DNA from 3 places in the Colwellia meonggei genome. Region 2 is predicted to be linked to each of the others. Evidence: predicted binding sites of a transcription regulator. Region 2 holds the regulator's gene; each other region holds the start of a gene.
What was found. The regulator sigma-54, encoded in region 2, starts transcription at its own class of promoters, with help from an activator protein. The targets are predictions, from matches to a motif close to GTTGGCACGNNNNTNGNNT.
Positions count from the first base shown of each region.

Region 1: the regulator sigma-54 is predicted to act here: its motif matches at 2,397-2,415, upstream of AC27E9_RS03550 (flagella assembly protein FlgT).
Region 3: the regulator sigma-54 is predicted to act here: its motif matches at 2,483-2,501, upstream of AC27E9_RS02485 (P-II family nitrogen regulator).

Region 1 is NZ_BAAJLZ010000001.1:796,915-802,983, forward strand. It holds gene tkt (transketolase) at 1-423, opposite strand, end outside; tRNA gene AC27E9_RS03545 (tRNA-Arg) at 976-1,051, opposite strand; gene AC27E9_RS03550 (flagella assembly protein FlgT) at 1,147-2,289, opposite strand; gene AC27E9_RS03555 (FlgO family outer membrane protein) at 2,504-3,151, shown strand; gene AC27E9_RS03560 (LPP20 family lipoprotein) at 3,179-3,643, shown strand; gene AC27E9_RS03565 (flagella synthesis protein FlgN) at 3,756-4,187, opposite strand; gene flgM (flagellar biosynthesis anti-sigma factor FlgM) at 4,212-4,526, opposite strand; gene flgA (flagellar basal body P-ring formation chaperone FlgA) at 4,600-5,292, opposite strand; gene AC27E9_RS03580 (chemotaxis protein) at 5,470-6,069, shown strand, end outside.
Region 2 is NZ_BAAJLZ010000001.1:424,483-430,551, reverse strand. It holds gene lptC (LPS export ABC transporter periplasmic protein LptC) at 1-322, shown strand, start outside; gene lptA (lipopolysaccharide transport periplasmic protein LptA) at 288-833, shown strand; gene lptB (LPS export ABC transporter ATP-binding protein) at 834-1,565, shown strand; gene AC27E9_RS01975 (RNA polymerase factor sigma-54) at 1,629-3,137, shown strand; gene hpf (ribosome hibernation promoting factor) at 3,175-3,462, shown strand; gene ptsN (PTS IIA-like nitrogen regulatory protein PtsN) at 3,496-3,948, shown strand; gene rapZ (RNase adapter RapZ) at 3,955-4,809, shown strand; gene AC27E9_RS01955 (HPr family phosphocarrier protein) at 4,821-5,093, shown strand; gene mgtE (magnesium transporter) at 5,264-6,069, shown strand, end outside.
Region 3 is NZ_BAAJLZ010000001.1:539,194-545,262, forward strand. It holds gene AC27E9_RS02475 (2-oxoacid:acceptor oxidoreductase subunit alpha) at 1-470, opposite strand, end outside; gene AC27E9_RS02480 (FAD-dependent oxidoreductase) at 467-2,257, opposite strand; gene AC27E9_RS02485 (P-II family nitrogen regulator) at 2,537-2,875, shown strand; gene AC27E9_RS02490 (ammonium transporter) at 2,886-4,151, shown strand; gene AC27E9_RS02495 (Dyp-type peroxidase) at 4,351-5,274, shown strand; gene argR (transcriptional regulator ArgR) at 5,327-5,800, opposite strand.

The DNA.
Region 1 (6,069 bases), 370 kb from region 2:
ACCTTCGCGGTTGAATTGCGCAGCTAAGGTTTTTTCAGCAATAGCCATACCTACAGCATTAGAAACACCAGCACCTAATGGGCCTGTTGTTGTTTCTACACCTGGAGTATAACCATATTCTGGATGCCCTGGTGTTTTTGAATGTAACTGACGGAAGTTTTGTAATTCATTAATCGGTAAATCATAACCGGTTAAATGCAAAAGTGAGTATATTAGCATTGAACCATGACCGTTTGATAAAATAAAACGATCGCGATCTGCCCAGTTAGGATCTGTTGGGTTGTGCTTTAAGAAATCACGCCATAAAACTTCAGCGATATCTGCCATGCCCATTGGGGCTCCAGGGTGTCCTGATTTGGCTTTTTGCACGGCATCCATGCTTAAAACTCGAATTGCATTGGCCAATTGTTGACGCGACGGCATAATTACTCCAGTAAGTGTAAAATTTGAAAGGATGAAATTTGCGCTTATTTTCGCCTAGAGTGCCCCTTGACTGCAAATCTTATTAGCCTTTTTCTATGATTTTTTTTCTCTTAGTTATATTTGTTGGTAGCGGTAAACCTTGTGTTGATCGTATCTTAATGTCCGTTTTGAACATTACCTTTAGTTTATGACTAGTAATGCTTTGAAAATTATAAACTAAGTTGTTGATCTAAAGATTAAGATCCTATAGTGTAGCTTGGTTGTATGTACAAATAAGAATAAAAAGATATAACCTGAAACAGGATTGAAAAATGAACAGGTCGTCGTCAAGAGGAGTTAAGCTGACTACGGTAATATTTGCAGTAGTAATATTAGCTGTATCGGCTGTGTTGAGTAGTAGCTCAGCTGCAGATGACAAGGACGTTGTATTAGAACAAAAGAAAGGCGAGTTAGTAAACTAATTTGTCTGTTAAATATAAACCTCGCAATTGCGGGGTTTTTTTATGTCTTTGAAAGTTATAAATAGGCAAATGATCTTTGTTAACGATCTTATGGCGTCCCCACCAGGACTCGAACCTGGAGCAGCGGCTTAGGAGGCCGCAGTTTTATCCAGTTAAACTATGAGGACATAAGTTTGAGTAATCCCAATATATCAGCAACTTAATTCAAGTTATATAAATGGCTAATATATGTAATTACAATAATTTTACAGATTTTCTTTTACTAGTAGCGGACAGCTAAATCATTGATTTGTATATTGTCGATAATGTGCTGCTCAGTTGTTGTTGCGCGAGCACTATCGTTAGACACTTCATTTACGGTCACTTTATACGGGCTTACATTAAAGCCTGGGTATGATTTTTTATCATCGCTGATAAAGTTTTGAAAATGTAGCAGTGAAAACTCATCACCTACTTGCACACCATGCCTTTTCCCTAAGTTAAAGGTAATATTGTTGCCGACAACGTTTACTATCCTTCCTTGTGTCGGTTGGCACATCATATTTTCATCAATATCTGTCACCATATCTTCAAGAGTTTGGCTAATTCGCATGCCATATTCACTTTGCCAAAAGTTCTGACTGGAAACATCAATTTGCTGGCGCTTGTTAAATTGCCAAGGCGCTGAGCTTTGGTATTGCTTATCTAAAACTCGTTCGCCAGTGGTACCGTCATGAATATAAATCGCAATATTAAATTGGCGCTGATACACATCGTCTTGCCAAAATTGCCATGAATTATCTTCATCGTTTGCCATGGAAATATCTTGAATTTCAGAAAATAAAATATATTGGCTATTGGTCATACTGGCTAATGACATCGACAGATTTTTTAATTGTTCCATCGCTAAACTTTGATTAAGGCGGGAAAACTCTGTTTTTGTGTTTAACGCAAGTTTTGTATCGAGATAAATGCCATTTTTTTTAATTTTATTAGCAAGCTGGTTCACTATCGTTTTATCTAATTGATAAATATTGCCAATATTGGCTTGTTCTCTATGTAGTAAGTTACTGCGTGTTAGTAGCATAGATTTTTTATAGTCAGCAGCAAAACACTTCTTTTCTTGAGGGAAAATATCTGCGCGAATTTTTACCGTAACGAGATCATCCGTATAGTTTTCACTGATCAATTCAAAAGAGTTAACACTGCCACTGGCACGAATGCTAATTTCGTCTTGAGTAAGTAGACCATTTACTACCTGTTGAACACTAGAGACTGAAGCCCCAGCAACCAATAATGCTTTCTTTAGGGCGTTTTGCATCGCTCTATTTTTCGCCGACTTACTATCGTCATTTTTTATTGTGGCGACACCTTGTGATTCATACCACTGCGCAGCACTCGTATTACTATATAAAGTAAGGCTCATTACTATTACACTAAGTTTTAACAAGCTAAGTTTACATATTCTCTGGCAAATGGCATTTAACTGCATAGTTGTCTCATTTCAACAAGGGTCGGTAATTAGGCTTAAATATGCATGTTTTGTGCCTAATTAAAATGTTATAAAAATTGGCGCGATTTGTGCTTTAGTATTAATACGAATATTAATATGAATTTATGCATTAATTGAGGATAGCTCAATGAAGAATTGGCTGCTAGCAATACTAATACCCGCACTTGCGTCCTGCTCTATGGTGAGTGAAAAAGACGACTTTTATCGCTCTTCGTATCATGACAAACAAGAAATTGACAGTTTTGAACTGCCACGTCATGCCATAAATGATGTTGTTAAAGGTCTTGCTTATCAAATGCTTGAAAGCAGTTCTTTTGTTAATCCGAAAACGCCAATTGCTATTGCTTCGTTTGTTGATTTGAAAAACTTAGAGTCAACGAATTGGTTAGGTAATCAGCTTTCAGAAAGCTTTGTCCATGAAATGCAGCGCCATGGCTTAGTGGTTATCGATTTTAAAACAACAGGCCATATTCGAGTAACAGCTGATGGTGATTATGTATTTAGCCGCGATTGGAAAGAGTTGCCTGAACGCCAGATAATTGACTATGTTGTGACAGGCACCATGATGCAACAAGAAGAAGGTATTTTGGTGAATGCTCGAATGATAGGTATGCAATCACGCGTTGTGGTGGCTACCGCGCAATCGTTTATTCCTTCTTGGGTGGTAGGTGATGACTTTAATCGAAATGAAAATGTCAAAATGAAAGACGGTATGATCATTCGAGACAGTGCAATGTTAGTTGAAGATGCCCGCGCTGTGGCGATTCAGCAATAGTTTTAGCTAATAGAATCAAGGCATAATATGAATACTTTATTGAAACGCAGTGTTATTTTATTTGGCTTATTTGTACTAACTGCCTGTACATCTTTTTATGATAAACATGTTGAGTGGCAAACAGTAAAACCAGAAAGTTTCCCTGTATTAACGGCGATAGGGCAGGCACCAATTAGTCTACAAAAGTCAAAACATAAAACTCAGAAAATGCTAATGGCAATTAATGCTTCAAAAATTGCTGCTTATGCTGAGTTGGCTGAACAAGTTTATGGGCAAACAGTTGATGGTAAAACAACCATGTCGAACTTGATTGTTGATAATCAAAAATTAAGAACATCGGTACAAGGTATCATTCGCGGTGCAAAAGTTGTTAAAAGCTACCCAGTTGGTGATACGTATACCACAGAACTAAGCTTAGACTTTAAAGATGTTTATGAAATATATGCGGCATCGTCTAATAGAAAAGAAATTAAAGATATTTCATATTACTAAGGCTAAATTTAGTTTAGCAATAAAGGAAACCAGCAGTGGCTGGTTTTTTTGTGCTTAATAATAGGTGAAAGTTAAGCAGAAATGCTTGAAGCAGAAGGCGCCTTTAATTTATTTACGCTTTGATACCTAGACTGCTTAAACCGCCAGAGGTTTTGCCTTTGTTATCATAGGTCATAGATGACTTATTATGATTTTCTAGTAATGAGGTTCTCATGCGTTCAACCGATAATTGTGATTGATGAATGATCAAACCATTGACTTGGTTTTGTTTTTTACAACGCAGCAAAGTGTTTTCTATTTCAGCAAGTTCTTGACTAAAGTTACCGGCTAACTTCTCTTGTTTAAACTCAAAACTTTGACCAATGGCATTGTCAATTTCTTGAATGGCAACAAGTAAGTTATTTTTTTCTGAAGTAATTGCGATTAAAGCGTCTGGATTCTGTTGCTGTAAAATATCTTTTTCTGTCGTTAATAACGCCTCTAATTGCGTCAATTGCGATAATTGTTGAGAAACCAATTGTTGCGGCGTTATTTTATCAGACACTTTCTACTCCGGTGAGGTTAGCCGTTAGCCTAGATCGAACTCAAAGTTGGCAATACTTGCGGCAAGCTTTTCAGGATTAACTTTATAATCCCCTGACGCTATCGCACTTTTTAATTCGTCGATTTTCTTTTGATTTACAACAGGTGAGTCACCTGCTTTTTTCTGTAATTCACTCAACTGCTTTGCCTGCGGTGTAATGGATACTGAATCACGTGGCGCTAATTTAGCTTGTTGTGATGCATTTGCGCTTTCGGTGACTTGTTGTTTAGTCTGAACTTGCTGATCAAGTTTTTGCTTTACTTGATTAGCATTGTTCAAGTTATTGATATTTATCGCCATTATTAAATCCTACTTACAACAGTAATTGGTTTCTAACTTTTTATCGGCAAAGCAATGGAAAACTTAAGCATTATTATAAATTAATTACCACTTGGTTAATAGCGTTAACTTGCCCACGCACCGTGCGACCAGACTTAGTATTTTTTACTGAAATAATGTCGCCTAAACTGCCATCTCGTAAGGCGGTTCCTGAAGACTTTATTTCAAAGCCTGCTGATTTCGCAATAATATTCACCGGTTGCCCTTTACAAACAAAACAAGTGTTTTTACTGGTGATAGCGCTGCCTTTGGATAGGTTTCTTTTGGTGCGAGCGCCGATCACAACTTTAGTATCATCAAGTACTACACCTCTTATTTTTGCACTGTCTTTAAGAATAACTTCAATGTTTGAATTATCAAGTAAAGTGCCTTTAGTAACTCGTACTTTGGTTACTAAAACAGGGACTATAGTTTGAATTTTAACTGGAACGTATAAATGCCATGGCTTCTCATCAGCGCAAACAATTTTAACATTTACATTCCTACCATTATGTTTTTCAGGTATATTTGCCGTTAATGGCGATAGACAAGCTTGTAAATTAATTCTCGGATCTATTGGTGATACATCGATAAGCAGTTTTCCTTGGGCAGGAGCCTTTATTTGCTCTTGTACTTGCGATTTAATGAAGTTGTTTAAATAATCACGATCAAAGACCATGGCATTACTGCTAGTCAGTAACGTGAAGTAAATAACGGTAATTTTTACTAATATCTTTAATTTACTCATAATTTTTTTGATCTGGCTGCTAGGGAATTAACAATACTCGTCTATGCTTTACTAAATAGAACTTAGTTCGATTAGCGTCAATAAATTTACGCAATCGTTTAAAAGGTATTTAAACGTTAATACTATCAAGAATTATGCCTTTGTTATATTTTCAATGGCACTTCCTAAGAGGTTTTTATGGCAGGTATATTAGACTCGGTAAATCAGCGCACACAATTGGTAGGTCAAAACCGACTGGAGTTGTTGCTATTTAAGCTAATTGGTAGACAACGATTTGGTATTAACGTATTTAAAGTGCGAGAAGTTATGCCTTGTCCTAGGCTGACATTATTACCCAAGCAAGATAAGTTTATTAAGGGGGTTGCTCATATTCGTGGCCAGACGATTTCAGTTATCGATTTAAGTAAAGCAACCGGTGGTCCTGAAATTGTTCAAACTGATGATAGTTTTGTCATTATTGCTGAGTATAACCGCAGTGTGCAGGGCTTTTTGGTAAGCGGTGTTGAGCGAATTGTTACCTTAAGTTGGAAAGATATTATGCCACCGCCAGAAGGTACAGGTAAATCGAGTTATCTAACGGCAGTAACTGAAATTGATAAAGAGATGGTTTCAATTTTAGATGTTGAAAAAATCTTAAATGAAATAAGCCCGATTTCTACTGAGCTTAGCGAAGGTGTTGCTGATGAAACTGTCGGTGAAGAAGTGGGTGACAGAGTGATTATGATTGCTGATGACTCAACCGTTGCTCGTAACCAAGTAAAAAGAGCATTAGAGCCT
Region 2 (6,069 bases):
TCGTTATACTTTGTATCCAAAAAATAACAAGCCAACTTGGCAAGTTACGGCTAACGAGGGCACATTATACAACAATAACCGAGTTCGGTTAGAGAATCGTGTGCGCTTAATAGCCACCGATAAGGAAAGTTTGATCCAAGAAGTGCACGGAAAAAACTTAGAAATGGATTTAAAAAGCAATATTATCAGCTCAGAACAAACTATTCTGATATTAGGTAAAGGATTTACTATGTATGGCTCAGGATTAATTGTAGACTTAAACTCAACACAGATGACATTGACAGAACATGTACAAACCATTTACAAAAAAACTAAAAGCTAGCTTAGCCTGTATTACTGCAGCAATATTATTAATACCGGCAGTAAATGCTGAAAAATTTGATGTTGACCAAGAAATCAAAATTTCTTCATCACGGCAAGCTGCCGATCTAAAAAATAAAATTTTCAGTTATATCGACAATGTTATTATTTCGCAAGGCACACTCACTATTAACGCCGAGTTAGTGCAAGTTATTGCTCAAGCTGACAGCGAAGATAAAATTTATATTGCCAAAGGTTCACCTGCTACCTTTGAACAAACCCTTGAAGATGGCAGCCCAATTAATTTACAAGCCAATGAGATTAGATACGAACCTGCAAAGAGTATCGTCATTATTTCTGGCAACGCTTTACTAACACAAGAAGGCAGTGAAGTAAGTGGCAATAAAATCACCTATAACTTTGAAACTGAATACGTTAATGCAGAAAGCTTAGAAAATACGGTTGTTGAAACAGTTTTGCAGCCTAAAAGTAAGCCTGAACTACCGAAAAAATCAAAGGAACAGCAAAATTAAATGCCAATATCTACCTTATCAGCAACCGGTTTAGCAAAATCTTACAAAGGCCGAAAAGTTGTTAAAAATGTCAGTTTAAAAGTTTCTGCTGGGCAAATTGTTGGTTTACTTGGTCCTAATGGTGCAGGAAAAACCACCTCGTTCTATATGATTGTTGGTTTAGTCAATAATGATAGCGGAGCTATTGTACTTAACGAAGAAGATTTAACTTTGCTGCCAATGCATGAACGTGCTCGTAAGGGTATTGGCTACTTACCACAAGAAGCATCAATATTTCGGAAATTATCTGTCTACGACAACATAATGGCCATTTTACAAACGCGAAAATCATTAACTGATGTTGAAAAAGAAGAAAAACTTGAACACTTATTAGAAGAGTTCAATATCGGTCATATTAAAGACAATTTAGGTATGAGCCTGTCAGGTGGTGAACGTCGTCGAGTAGAAATTGCGCGAGCATTAGCTGCTGATCCAAAATTTATCTTGTTGGATGAACCTTTTGCAGGTGTTGATCCAATTTCAGTAGGTGATATAAAAAAAATTATCCTACACTTAAAGGAACGTGGTATTGGTATTCTAATTACTGATCATAACGTGCGCGAAACATTAGACGTTTGTGAACATGCGTATATTGTTAGCCATGGTGAACTTATTGCAGAAGGTGATGCGGATCAAATTCTTGCAAATCAACACGTAAGAGATGTATACCTAGGTGAACAATTCACGCTATAGTGAAATCAGCTTTAGCAATAAAATAACATTGTGTTAAATAGTAACAGGGAAAAGAAAATCTAAATGCGTCCTACTCTGCAGCTCCGTATCGGGCAACAGCTAACCATGACCCCGCAATTGCAACAAGCAATTAAATTGTTGCAATTGTCGACATTAGACCTACAGCAAGAGATTCAGGAAGCGCTTGAAAGTAATCCACTGCTTGAAATGGATGAAAACCAAACTAATACTACCGAAAATACCCCTGATAATTTAGAAGAAGCATTTTCCGCAAGTGTCGGCGAAAGCACTGAAGTAGCGACGCCAGATGGCAGTGAAGACTCTACTCCTACTATCGATGAAATCAGTTCTGCTGAAGGTATGGCAAAAACTGATATCCCAGAAGAATTAAATAACGACACCACTTGGGACGATAATTTTAGTGCCGGTGCTAGCAGCGGCGCAGTAGGCCCAGCCTCAGAAGATTATACTTACCAAGGCGAAACTAAAGACTCAATTCAAGATCACTTACTTTGGCAAATGGAGCTTACACCGTTTACCGAAACCGACCAGGCTATTGCAACAGCGATTATTGAAGCTGTCGATGAAGCTGGTTACCTTACAGTATCAGCTGAAGAAATTTTAGAAAGTGTTGGCATTGAAGACGTAGAACTTGACGAAATTGAAGTGGTTTTAAAACGTATTAATGTTTTTGATCCTGTAGGTGTCGCGGCCCGCTCTATTCCGGAGTGTTTACTAATTCAATTAAACCAGTTCTCAAGCGATACACCTTGGTTAGAGGAAAGTAAATTAGCGGTAGGTAAATATATCGATTTACTTGGTAATCGCGACTATCGCCAATTAATGCGTAAATTACGCCTAAAAGAAGATCAATTACGTGAAGTTATTCGCTTAATTCAGACACTTGATCCACGCCCTGGTGATAGCGTTATTAAGAGTGAAGAGCAATACGTTATACCTGATGTGTCAGTTGAAAAGAAAAATGGTCGTTGGACCGTTGAACTAAATCCTGATACTGCACCTAAGCTTTCGGTAAACCAGCAATATGCCGCGATGTCACGTTCAATGAAATCATCTACTGACTCGCAATTTATTCGTTCAAACCTGCAGGAAGCTAAGTGGTTTATAAAAAGTCTCGAAAGCCGTAATGATACCCTATTAAAAGTGTCAAATTGTATCGTTCAACGCCAACAAGGATTTTTTGAACATGGCCCTGAAGCCATGCGTCCTATGGTATTGAACGATATTGCTGAAGCTGTTGATATGCATGAATCAACCATTTCGCGTGTTACCACACAAAAATATATGCACACGCCACGAGGCATTTTCGAATTAAAATATTTCTTTTCTAGCCATGTCAGTACTGAGAATGGTGGCGAGTGTTCATCAACTGCCATTCGTGAGTTAATTAAAAAGTTAGTTTCTGCAGAAGTACCGGCCAAGCCACTGAGCGATAGTAAAATGGCAGATATTCTTGCAGAACAAGGTATTAAAGTGGCGAGACGTACCATAGCTAAATATCGCGAGTCACTTTCGATACCACCATCGAATCAACGTAAAAGCCTATTGTAGGCTTGGTTTATTTACCCGAAAAAGAGGATTGAAGCATATGCAAATTAATCTTACCGGACACCATGTCGATGTTACCGATTCATTACGTGATTATGTTAATGGAAAATTTGAAAAACTAGAGCGACATTTTGATCATATCAATAATGTTCATGTCGTGTTAACGGTGGAAAAGCTTAATCAAATTGCCGAATCAACGGTGCATTTAAGTGGTAGTGAAGTACATGCCAAAGCCGAAAATAGTGATATGTACGCTTCAATCGATTCACTGATTGATAAACTTGACCGCCAAATATTAAAATATAAAGGCAAAATTAGTAAACACTAATATCCCCCTTCGCATTAGGTTTTTGAAGTAATTATGAAGTTGCAAGACATCTTGACACCGGACTGCACTATATGTGCAGCTCCGGGCTCCAGTAAAAAACGCATATTAGAATATTTAAGTAGCTTGGCCTCTGAAAAATTGCCTAATCACGATACTTTTCAATTGTTAGAGAGCTTGGTTAAGCGTGAAAAAATGGGCTCTACTGGAATTGGTAACGGAATTGCAATTCCTCACGGACGTTTAGATACTGCTGATAAGCCAATTGCGGTAGTTATTACTACAGAACAAGCGATAAACTTTGATGCCATAGATCATAGACCTGTCGATATTTTTATTGCGCTATTTGTTGCCGAAGCTGAGTGTCAAAATCATTTATGTACATTACAAAGCATCGCCGAGATATTTCGCGACAAACAGTTTTGTAAACAAGTTCGTAAATGTGAAAGTAACCAAGCACTTTTTGAATTAATCCAACAAGCGAGTTAATTACCAGTGAAATTAATCATTGTCAGTGGCCGTTCCGGCTCAGGTAAAAGTGTGGCACTTAGAGTCTTAGAAGATTTAGGCTATTATTGTGTTGATAACATTCCGGTTAATTTGTTGCCCGCATTAACCCATACTGTGATCAATGATTACGAGAATGTTGCCGTTAGCCTTGATGTTCGTAATTTACCCGCCGACCCGAATGATGTTCCAGAGATTATCGATTACCTGCCCAGCGCGGTTGAATTAAACTTACTCTATTTAGATGCTGATGATAGCGATCTCATTCGCCGGTTTAGTGAAACTCGACGTTTACACCCTTTAATTAAACAAAATATCGCCCTTGATCAAGCGATTGCACTGGAAAAGCAATTACTTGCACCAATTGCGACTCGCGCGCATTTATATATTAATACCAGCCAACTTTCACCACACCAATTGGCTGATTTGGTACGAGAAAGAATTTTAGGCAAAAAATCTGGCTCAATGGTTATTGTTTTCGAATCTTTTGGTTTCAAGCACGGCGTTCCTCAAGATGCCGATTATGTTTTCGATGCTCGCTTCCTACCTAACCCTTATTGGGATAAAGAATTGAAAGGCTACACAGGTTTAGATAAACCAGTGCAAGATTTCTTAGCAAGCCAACCAATAGTGACCAAGTTTATCTGGCAAATAAACAGCTTTATGATGACTTGGTTACCGCACCTTGAGCGTAATAATCGTAGTTACGTCACTATCGCCATAGGTTGTACGGGTGGTAAGCACAGATCTGTTTATATCGCGGAATTACTTGCCAATAATATGCGTAAAGAGCGTGATGACGTGCAATCTCGTCACCGCGATTTAGCCCTAGCTAGCTCTTAACTCCCTTGTCTATGCCGATAAACCGCCAAGTAAAAATTATCAATAAGCTTGGGCTGCATGCCCGAGCAGCAACAAAGCTAGCACAATTAAGCCAGCGATTTAGTGCAGAAATTACAGTAGAACTTGATAATAATAGCGCAGATGCTGGCAGCATAATGGGCTTAATGCTACTTGCCGGCGCACAAGGGAAAGTCGTTAATGTCATTGCATCCGGAAAAGATGCTGAATTAGCGCTAGATGAAGTTTGCCAATTATTTAGCGATAAATTCGACGAAGAAGAATAGCCCTAGCTGCTCAACCAGTTTTTAAGTCAATAAAAAAGCTGCGAAAAGTCTCGAATTAAGATAAACTGCTTGTCGATATCTATTGGTTTTTGTTGCAATAATAGCTTAATAAATATCCTTCATAATAATAATTTTCAGTTTTCGTTTTTACAACGGCACAGGATAGCAATATGCCGGAAGTTTCTGAACAAGAGTACAGCCACCAACGCTTACAGCAAGTTAATGATGCCCTAGGCAGTGGTATGTATGTCTATGTCCGAAAGCTTTTGCAAGACATGCCCGCATTCGATCTGGCGCTATTACTAGAGTCCTCACCAACAAAAAGTCGTGCCGTACTTTGGCAGTTAATTGATACCGACCATCACGGCGAAGTACTTGAAGAACTTAATGAAGAAGTTCGTAAAGGTATTCTAAAAAACATTCGTCCTGAAAAGCTTGCTGCTGTTGCAGAGGGCATGGACGTTGATGATTTAGCAGAAGTTTTCCGTACTTTACCTGACAGCGTTTATCGAGAAGTGTTAAGCTCGATGGACTCGCAAGACCGTAGTCGAGTAGAAGCCGCGTTATCATACGAAGAAGATACCGCCGGCGGTATCATGAATACTGATACCATTTCCATTAGACCTGATGTAACAGTTGATGTGGTATTACGCTACTTGCGGCTGCGGGGAGAATTGCCAGAGGCAACAGATTCATTTTATGTGGTTGACCGTGAAGATCATTTTATTGGTGCCGTTTCCTTAACCGCTATAGTAACAGCAAAGCCAGAAACCATAGTTTCAAGCTTAATTGATGATGAAATTGAAGCGATTCCCGCCGACCTAAATGAAAAAGATGTTGCACAATTATTCGAGCGTCATGATTGGTTTTCAGCGCCAGTTGTCGACGACGAAGACCGCTTACTCGGTCGTATTACCGTTGATGACGTAGTTGATATTATTCGTGAAGAAGCTGAACACTCGATGATGAGTATGGC
Region 3 (6,069 bases), 110 kb from region 2:
AATGCGCCAACGTAAATTACGTTTTTAAATAATTGGCGTTGTCTGGGATCTTGATATTCTTTTTGGCAAATTGCTGAAATAGGAATAGCGAGGTAGTTAATATCATCTCTGATTTCATGTGTTTGGAGTGCTCGAGAGGAATCGTATAATAAAAATCCACCACAGGCGACACTATCAATATCTTCTAACAAGCTTTGTGCGTTCATTGCCACAACTAATTCTGATTGACCGCCACGTCGTGCTAAAAAGTTACTCTCGTTGATACGTACTTCGTACCATGTAGGCATGCCTTGAATATTAGAAGGAAAAATGTTTTTTGCACTTACCGGAATACCCATACGAAGAATCGCTTTAGCAAACATGTTGTTGGCACTGGCTGAACCTGTGCCATTGGTATTTGCGAAGCGTACAACAAAGTCGTTGATACTTTGGCAAGTATTGACTTGCTTAGATGAAGACGTATTGCTCATTTTATTGTCGCTCCAATATTATCTATCATGAGTTTTTTCATATCCCAGGCGCCCGTGGGACAGCGCTCTGCACATAAACCGCAGTGTAAGCAAACATCTTCGTCTTTTATCATAATTCGGCCAGTTTTTAAGGCTGGAGAAACAAGTAATTCTTGCTGAGGGTTAATTTCTTTAACACGTAGCTTGTCGATGATCTGTTCAGCATTCTTGTCACTGTGTTGATCAACGTCGACAAAGTTTATACAGTCCATTGGACAAATATCGTCACATGCTGAACACTCAATACAGGTGTTTTCATTAAACACGGTATGAACATCACAATTTAAGCAGCGATGGGCTTCTTCTAACGCCAGTTTTTCGTCAAAGCCTAATTCAACCTCAGTATTTAATTGTTTTACGGCTTCTTCCCAAGCGATATGTGGTACTTGATGACGCTGCTCATGGCTAATGCCACTTTGATAACTCCAATCATGTATGCCCATTTTTTGGCTAACTAAATTAAAGCCAGCTTCTGGTCTGTCTTGTTGAGTGTCTTTACCTTGGCAAAATAAGTCGATTGATATGGCTGCTTGATGACCATTAGCGACTGCAGTAATTATGTTTTCTGGGCCAAATGCTGCATCACCGCCAAAAAACACCTGTGCCAAGCTTGATTGCAAGGTTTCTTTATTGAGTGTTGGTTGTTGCCACTTATTGAATTTGAGGCCTATATCTCGTTCTATCCAAGGGAAAGCTGTATCTTGCCCAACAGCAACAAGCACTAAATCACATTCTACCAGTATAGTTTCTCCGGTGGCGCGTAAGGTTCTTTTACCGTGTTCGTCGTAGCTTGAAGCAACCTTTTCAAAACGAACGCCTATAAACTTTCCACCTGAGATAACATATTCTATTGGGCTATGATCTGGGGTTATGGTAATACCTTCTGCCTGCGCGTCTGCTTTCTCCCAAGGTGATGCTTTCATGGCATCGAAGCTTGAACGAACTAAAACATTGACTTCACTGGCACCTAAGCGTTTTGCTGTTCGACAACAGTCCATTGCGGTATTACCACCACCAAGTACAACAACACGTTTTGGTGCCTCTTCTGTGTGTTTAAAGCTAACATTGGCTAGCCAGTTGATACCAACCTCAATATGATCACTAGCAAGGTCATGTCCTGGAATTTCTAACCAACGCCCTGATGGCGCGCCAGTACCGATAAAAATGGCATCAAACTTAGCTTGTAGTAATTTAGCTAAACTGGTTATTTCTTCACCAAAATGACACTCCACCCCCATTTGAAGAATATAGTTAAGTTCTTCGTCTAGCACCGTTTCCGGCAATCTAAAGGCAGGAATTTGGCTGCGCATCATGCCACCCGCTTTAGCGTCACGCTCATAAAGCACTACTTCATAGCCTAAAGGAAGAAGATCTCTTGCAACCGTTAATGATGCAGGACCCGCACCAATTAAGGCGATACGTTTAGTATTTTTTTGTTGGGGAATGGAAGGTAAGTAGGAATAAATATCTTCTTTATAATCACTGGCAACGCGCTTGAGCCGACAAATAGCAACGGGTTCAGCCTCTACACGCGTACGCCGACAGGCGGGTTCGCAAGGACGATCACATACTCTTCCTAAAATCCCTGGAAAAACATTTGACTGCCAATTAATCATATAGGCTTCGGTATAGCGCTTTTCGGCAATTAAACGTATGTATTCAGGAACTGGAGTGTGGGCAGGGCATGCATGCTGACAATCGACAACTTTTAAAAAGTGCTGGTATGAAGAAGTATCGGTATTTTTCAATAGCTTATTCCTTAGCATTCAGACTGTATAAATAATCTACACCCAAGACGGTGTTAATTAAACACTTTTCGTAAATAATTGCTTGTTTTCTAGTCGGTCTCTAGCAAAGTTACTGGTGATTAATTCTGCACCAGCAATTAACAATTAATGGTGATAGCGCACTGCGATGGTGCGCTGTTAGTTTGTTGTTAAATGTTAATTATTTGTTTTTTAAGGGTTATTTTGTTTGGCACGAGGATTGATAACCATAAATGCAAGACATTATAAGGATTAAAATAAATGAAATTAGTCAGTGCAATAATAAAGCCCTTCAAACTCGATGATGTTCGAGAAGCCATTTCCGAAATTGGTGTTGAAGGCTTAACCGTAAGTGAAGTTAAAGGTTTTGGTCGACAAAAAGGCCATACCGAACTGTATCGAGGTGCCGAATACCAAGTAGATTTCCTGCCGAAGGTGAAACTTGAAATTGCGGTAAATGATGATGTGGTGCAACGACTTGTCGAGGCAATCACCCAGGCGGCCCATACAGGTAAAATTGGTGACGGTAAGATTTTTGTATTTGACCTTGAACAAGCCGTGCGTATTCGTACTGGCGAACAAGATGTAGAAGCGATTTAGGAGTAAAATGATGGAACAAAATATTTTTCAATTACAGTATGCCATGGACACATTTTACTTTTTAATTTGTGGTGCTTTGGTGATGTGGATGGCGGCAGGGTTTTCAATGCTTGAAGCGGGTTTAGTTCGTGCAAAAAATACCACAGAAATTTTAACGAAAAACGTCGCTTTGTACGCTATTTCTTGCATGATGTATTTATTCATTGGTTACGACATTATGTATGGTGGTGGTGTATTCTTATCAGGCATTGAAACAGTTGACCCGGCCAAAGTTCTGGCAGACTTCTCAGCTCGTGAAGATGGCTTTACTGGCTCGGCAATCTATTCTGCCGCTTCTGATTTCTTTTTTCAGGTAGTATTTGTTGCCACTGCGATGTCGATTGTCTCCGGCGCCGTTGCTGAACGCATGAAATTATGGGCATTTTTAGCGTTTGCCGTTGTGCTAACTGCGGTAATTTATCCAATGGAAGGTAGTTGGACGTGGGGCGGAAATGCTGTATTTGGCTTATATAACTTAGCCGATTTAGGTTTTTCTGATTTTGCTGGCTCTGGTATCGTTCATATGGCTGGTGCTGCGGCAGCGTTGGCAGGGGTTTTATTATTAGGTGCCCGTAAAGGAAAGTATGGTGCTGATGGTCGAGTAAATGCTATTCCTGGTGCCAACCTACCAATGGCGACATTAGGTACTTTTATCTTGTGGATGGGTTGGTTTGGCTTTAATGGTGGCTCAGTGCTGAAGCTTGGCGATATCGCAAGCTCCCACTCGGTTGCTATGGTGTTTCTAAATACTAACGCCGCTGCCGCTGCTGGCGCTGTTTCTGCTTTGATTATGGCAAAAGTTTTATTCAAAAAGGCTGATTTAACTATGGTATTAAATGGTGCTTTGGCAGGTTTGGTTGCCATAACGGCTGAGCCGTCAACACCAACACCTATGCAAGCAACGATGTTTGGCGTAGTGGCTGGTATTGTTGTAGTGTTTTCTATTATTGCACTAGATAAACTAAAAATTGACGATCCTGTTGGGGCTATTTCTGTGCATGGTGTTGTTGGTTTGCTTGGCTTATTACTGGTGCCGGTAACGAATAATGCTTCAACGGTTAGTGGACAACTCATTGGCGCTGCAACGATATTTATTTGGGTATTTGTCACCAGTTTTGTGGTTTGGTTTGCACTGAAAAAATTGATGGGCATTCGTGTTAGTTCGGAAGAGGAATATGAAGGGGTTGATAAAGCCGATTGTGGTATGGAGGCTTACCCGGAATTTACCCGAGGTTAAGATGTATTCGTAAATAGCATTAACTAAAAAACCAACAAAGCCGCGCCAGTTTATAATTTATGCTGGCGTTGTGCTTTTTCTACTTTTACGTTAACTAGAATGTAAGCCTATTGAAATAATTCGTAAAGTTTTACTGTTATCGTCAATAAAATGTGTAAAATTACCTCATTAATTGAGATGTTTATAAACGGATAACTTTATGGCTAGAGAGCAGTTTGGTGTTTGTGCAGAGCCGAGCCTTCACGGATATTATTTATTATTTAACGCTTTAGATGAGAAAAACTCATTTATTCGTCAGGCATTATCACGTTTACCGGCATTATTTGATAAGTATGCTGATCGTTTTTCTGAAGCTAACCTTGCCGGTGTTATCGCCATAGGCTCCAATTACTGGGATGAAATCTATCCCAAAGCTCGCCCTAAACATTTAAGGTCATTTCCTGAAATGGCAGTGGATGATCGAATCGCTCCTGTTTGTAATTACGATATTTATATTGAAATTCGCAGTGACCGTGGTGATGTCAACCATATTGTTGCCACTAAGGTTTGTGAATTACTTGCTGATAGTGTTGAGCTGGTTGAACAGGTTAGAGCATTCCGCTTTTTAGATGGTCGAGATTTAACAGGGTTTGTTGATGGTACCGAAAACCCGCAAGGACATCATCGCCGTAAAGTCGCTTTAATTAATGAGTCGCAAGACTCAGAGTTTTCATCAGGTAGTTATCTGCATATTCAGCGTTATCGCCATAATTTGAATTTATGGAATTCATTAGAAGTGAAAGATCAAGAAGATGTTTTTGCCCGTACTAAAGTGAATAATGAAGAGTATTCGGAAGAAAATAAAGCGCCAACGTCACATATTAAACGAGTAAATCTAAAGGATAGTGACGGTAATAGCATTGAAATTTTACGTCAAAGTATGCCGTATGGTGATATGAAGCTACAGGGTTTATTCTTCGTATCTTATTGTCATTCGCCAGAGCCCTTTGAGTTAATGCTTGCAAGTATGATTGTTGGTGATGGCCATGGTCATAGTGATCACATGCTGAAATACACCCAAGCAGAAACTGGTGCGGCCTTTTTTGTACCAAGTTTAAATATACTTGCTGAGCTTGGCGAATAATTTTGCCAAACTCACATTAGATATTAAGTAACTAAACCTAACGTTAATTTAATTAACTTAGGTTTTTTAAGAACAGCGCTTCAAGCTTACTAATGGTTTGCTTAATTTCTTTGGTATCGGTTGGGGCAATGAAAATGGTGTCGTCACCGGCAATGGTTCCCAATACACCGTCACTTTTACTTAAACTATCAAGTAAACGAGCAATTAGTTGTGCAGCGCCTGGGCTAGTGCGGATAATGATCATGACATCATTGTGTTCAATATCGAGTACTAATTGTTTTAGTGGGCTTTTTGCCGTCGGCATGCCAAGCTCAGCTGGCAAACAATAAACCATTTCTTGACGAGCATTACGGGTGCGAACAGCGCCAAACTTGCTGAGCATACGAGATACTTTTGATTGGCTGATATTTTCAAAACCTTGCGACTTTAATGCTACCGCAATATCGCCTTGAGAACTAAACTGTTCTTGCTTTAATAAATCTTTGAAGGCTTGTACTAAAGCTTCTTGTTTTTGTTGTCCACTCATAATTGCTCACTGCTCGAGTTATATTCTGATCGATAATAGTCTAGGGCGTGTTGAACTTTGCAGTATAAATTTTGTTCGAATTAAAAGTGATTTAATCGCGGCGTAGCGATTGAAGTATAGTCGTTCTATATAAATGAGCGACAACAACGAGTAAATTACTTTTAAATGAACCCTAAGGGCAGCGTTTCTTGAGTATTTTTACTGTGTTATCACTTATTTATGTGGAACAACCACACGTTATAAGTTCTGCCTTGTATAAATACTCACTA